Regions from separate parts of the Alteromonas sp. ABH4_453 genome, predicted to be linked through region 1. Evidence: predicted binding sites of a transcription regulator. Region 1 holds the regulator's gene; the other holds the start of a gene.
The links. The regulator ArgR, encoded in region 1, controls arginine synthesis, uptake and breakdown. The targets are predictions, from matches to a motif close to ANTGAATANNTATTCANT.

Region 1 (2,416 bases):
GATGAACTGGCGCGAAGTGCAATGGCGTCGACTATACCGCTTGAAGATGTGCGTGCAGATGAGTTTGACGCAGTATTCTACCCAGGTGGTCATGGTCCTTTGTGGGATCTGTCAGATAATGCCCACTCAATTAAACTCATAGAAGACACAATCGCGGCAAATAAACCTGTTGGCGCAGTCTGCCATGCTCCAATCGTGCTTAAGGACGTTAAAACTTCAGATGGCAAGTACTTAGTTGATGGTAAGCAGGTAACTGGATTTTCAAACAGCGAAGAAGCGGCAATGGAACTTACCGATGTTGTCCCATACCTAGTTGAAGACGAACTAGTGAAAAAGGGCGGTAAATATGAAAGTGCAGATGACTTCGCCGTAAAAGTGTGTACTGATGGTCTACTGGTGACAGGACAGAACCCACCGTCATCACGCCCAGCTGCAGATGCCCTAATTAAGCTTTTATCTTAGGAAAGTCTTAGTTTATAAACTATTTCGAAACCGCATCTTGTATGCGGTTTCTTGTTTTCGGTTACCGAGTCTTTAACGAACTAGTTAGACATTTTCGAATAAATCTTCAACGCGTTGTCTTAGCTCTTCAATTCTTGTCACATCAGCTGGCGCTATAAAAATGGTGTCGTCGCCTGCAATAGTACCTAATACGCCATCTTTCTTGCTTAACGAATCTAATAAACGGGCGATAAGTTGAGCTGCACCTGGACTGGTTCTGATAATAACCATCACATTATTGTGGACAATGTCTAACACAAGTTGTTTCAGGGGGCTCTTGGCGGTTGGCATGCCTAGTTCTGGGGGCAAACAGTACACCATGTCGCCCCTGGCATTACGAGTCCTTACTGCACCGAACTTGCTTAGCATTCTAGAGATTTTAGATTGACTGATATTGTCAAAACCTTGAGCTTTTAAAGCATCTACTATCTCGCCTTGTGAACCATAACTTTCCGCTTTAAGAATCTCTTTAAAAGCCTTGATGAGTTGCTCTTGTTTTGCGTTTGCCATTAGCGCTCTTTTCTTTTCTGAGGGTTATCGTTAGGAATTATATTTAGTATGCGTATATTGTGCCGCACAGGTAGACTTTGCGCAATTTCTTTGCATAATCATTCATGATAATGAATATCGAACAAAAATCGCCATAAATAACGTTAATAAGACGATCCGGTGATTGAGTTTTCCCCCGCGTTGCATTAGTGTGACGTTCCGTTTAAATACGTGAAGTAATCCCATAGGAGAAATGGTATGAAAGTAGCCGTGTTAGGTGCTGCCGGTGGTATTGGTCAGGCGCTGTCTTTGTTGTTGAAAACACAATTGCCAGCAGGTTCAGATTTAGCGCTTTACGACGTGGCGCCAGTTGTTCCTGGTGTTGCCGTTGATTTGAGCCACATCCCCACTGCGGTAAAAGTAACCGGTCACGGTAAAGATGACCTAGCTGATGCACTAACTGGAGCAGACGTAGTTCTTATTCCAGCAGGTATGCCTCGTAAGCCAGGTATGGATCGTTCAGATCTGTTCAACATCAACGCCGGCATTGTTAAAAACCTAATCGAAGGTGTAGCTGATAACTGCCCGAACGCGTGTGTTGGTATCATCACTAACCCAGTTAACACTACTGTAGCTATTGCAGCTGAAACGCTTAAAGCTAAAGGCGTTTACGACAAGAATAAGCTTTTCGGTGTAACAACGCTTGACGTTATCCGTGCTGAAACTTTCGTTGCTGAACTTAAAGGCGTAGACGTATCTTCTGTGCACGTACCGGTAATCGGTGGTCACTCTGGTACAACTATCCTTCCTCTTCTTTCACAAGTTGAAGGTGTAGATTTCACAGACGAAGAAGTTGCTAGCCTTACAACTCGTATCCAGAATGCGGGTACTGAAGTTGTTGAAGCTAAAGCGGGCGGCGGTTCTGCAACCCTATCAATGGGTCAAGCAGCGGCACGCTTCTGTCTATCTCTAGTTGCAGCAATGCAGGGTGAGAACGTTGTTGAGTACACTTATGTACAAACTGACGACAGCGACGACGCAGCATTCTTCGCACACCCAGTTCGCCTTGGCGCAAACGGTGTTGAAGAAATCTTGCCATACGGCGAGCTAAGCGCATTTGAAGAAAAAGCGAAAAACGACATGCTTGAAGGCCTACGTGGCGACATCAAGCTAGGTGTTGACTTCGTAAACGGCTAATTAGTGAGTGTCATTGGCAGGCCTTTGAACGTAGGCACGCCGTGAATACTTCCCTGTAGGCTTCGCCACCGCTTCCCTGCGGTGGAGAGCCTACTTATCAAAGCCCCACCAATTCAAAACTCCCCAATAGCCTCATCACTTTAGATTTGTAGAAAGTGCAGTCTGTTACGCCCTTACGTATCCAGCCTTTTTGTTGCGTGTTTGTAGGCTTCGCCACGGCATCCTTGGC
Region 2 (2,416 bases), on a different contig from region 1:
CGTTGTTGAGACGTTGCGCACCGCTTTAAGCTTTTTGGGAATAGAAAACTTGCGCACGCTAATACCTTCATTGATATTAAAGCGCGCTATGCCTCAAATTACCGATCCTTACCCGCTTATCAAACAAAAACTAACGCATTATTCAACAGGCGTTGCGCTTACTGCAAAGCGCCTAGCTGCACTGAATGACCTAAATAAGAATCAAGCGTACACGCTGGCAATGATAAGTAATTTAGGCCGCTGTGCCGTGACACGACTTTATTTTAAACTGTTCGATAAAATTCAACTGCATTTACTACAGGAGTGTCAGAAAGACAAAGAACAAAAGCGCCATGAGGCTTTATTAAAAATTGCGCCGTCGGCTAACCATCTTATCGCTCTGCAACAAGAATTCGCCGACGCGGTAAGCGCTGACATTTTAGAATGGATGCACTTCAAACGCTTACCCATTGCACAGCCCATGCGAGACTGTGCAGATAAACAGCCTACTCAACCCAAAACATTAAGTAAAATTCTGCATCAAGCTCGCGCTTATACACAAATAAGAATGCTACACCAGCTGAAGCTCGTCGATATAAAAGAGGTAAAACCGCTTTTTTCAGAACAGCGCTATCCTGCGGGTGCACTTGAGAAACTTAAAGGTATGGATATTTTCACCCTGCCGTTGGTAAAAAGCGAAGATGAAAGATAGGCTAAGTTTGCCTTTTTCACTCATTTAGGCCAAATTTCGTGCATAAAAACACGGAGAACCTCAAATATTTTGTGGATATTCATGCACTCGTTATGCACTTAATTTAGCAGTCATAGTAAATACACTGAAATATTGACGATTACTCAACGACTCGACTGATTTTAGCGCTATTGAAAGGTAACTTGAGTATCGTCCACTACAGCATGAAAATTATCGTGAAGCATAATAAAACCACCAAGCAGCGCTTTTCTTAGCGTAAAAAATGATTATTACTAATTGATATAGACCAGTAGTTAATAGTTATTCACTTTTCCTGCAAATTAAGCCACAGTCCTTATAAATAAAGGGCTACAGCCCTTTACATAGAAGACAAATGTTAAAAAAAATGGCATACTGTAAAACAAATCCGATTAGTTTCTATGCGCCCAATTGATGCTTTTTATCACTCACAGTACGAATAAAACGTACTCGTTGATTCAACAAGCAAACTCACATTACGTGATTGGCGCCCAACGCAGAGGTAACAAAGATGAACGTAACTCGCGCTACATTTGATGATGTAATGGTTCCTAACTATAACCCAGCAGGTATGGTACCTGTTCGAGGTGAAGGTTCGCGCGTATGGGATCAAGATGGAGCTGAGTACATCGACTTTGCAGGCGGTATTGCAGTAAACGTTTTAGGTCACTGCCACCCAGAATTGGTTAAAGCTCTCAACGAACAAGGGAGCAAGCTTTGGCATTTAAGCAATGTGTTCACAAATGAGCCGGCGCTTCGTCTTGCTAAAAAACTTAACGATGCGACATTTTCTGACAAAGTTTACTTTGCAAATTCAGGCGCAGAAGCTAACGAAGCAGCGTTGAAATTAGCCCGTCGCTGGGCGCTTGATAAGCACGGTGAAGATAAAAACCAAATCATTGCCTTTAACAAAGGTTTCCACGGCCGTACATTCTTTACTGTAACAGTGGGTGGTCAAGCTGCATACTCTGATGGCTTTGGCCCTAAGCCTGGCGCTGTTGACCACTGTGACTACAACGATTTAGCTGCCTTTGAAGCGCTAATTTCTGACAAAACCTGTGCGGTAATGATGGAACCGCTTCAAGGTGAAGGCGGTATTATTCCACCTGATGTAGATTTCGTAAAAGGCGTTCGCGAACTTTGTGACAAGCACAACGCACTACTTATTTTTGACGAAGTTCAGTCGGGCGTGGGTCGTACTGGTCACCTTTATGCCTACATGGGTCTTGGCGTAACACCTGATATTTTAACTACCGCTAAGTCACTCGGTGGCGGCTTCCCAATTGGCGCCATGCTAACAACAAATGATATTGCTGCACACCTAAAGCCTGGTACCCACGGTAGTACTTACGGTGGTAACCCTCTAGCCTGTGCGGTTGCAGAAAAAGCGCTAGATATCGTGAACCAGCCAGAAGTGCTTGAAGGTGTACTTAAGAAAGAAGCCCTATTCCGTGAACTACTAGGTGCTATCAATGAAAAGTACAACGTATTTGAAGAAGTACGTGGTCAAGGCATGCTGTTAGGTTGTGCGTTAAATGAGAAATACCAAGGCCGTGCACGTGACTTCATGATGGCTGCAACCAAAGAAAACCTAATGTGTCTTGTTGCTGGCATGAACGTTATTCGTTTTGCACCTTCACTGGTTATCCCTGATGAAGACATTAAAGAAGGTCTTGCACGTTTTGAACGCGCCGTTGCTGCCGTTGT

Region 2: the regulator ArgR is predicted to act here: its motif matches at 983-1,000, upstream of ACXAGV_RS17110 (aspartate aminotransferase family protein).

The regions. Positions count from the first base shown of each region.
Region 1 covers NZ_JBSWXP010000010.1:64,033-66,448, forward strand. The annotation lists gene ACXAGV_RS17965 (type 1 glutamine amidotransferase domain-containing protein) at 1-462, shown strand, start outside; gene argR (transcriptional regulator ArgR) at 547-1,011, opposite strand; gene mdh (malate dehydrogenase) at 1,249-2,187, shown strand.
Region 2 covers NZ_JBSWXP010000009.1:69,988-72,403, reverse strand. The annotation lists gene ACXAGV_RS17115 (HDOD domain-containing protein) at 1-691, shown strand, start outside; gene ACXAGV_RS17110 (aspartate aminotransferase family protein) at 1,221-2,416, shown strand, end outside.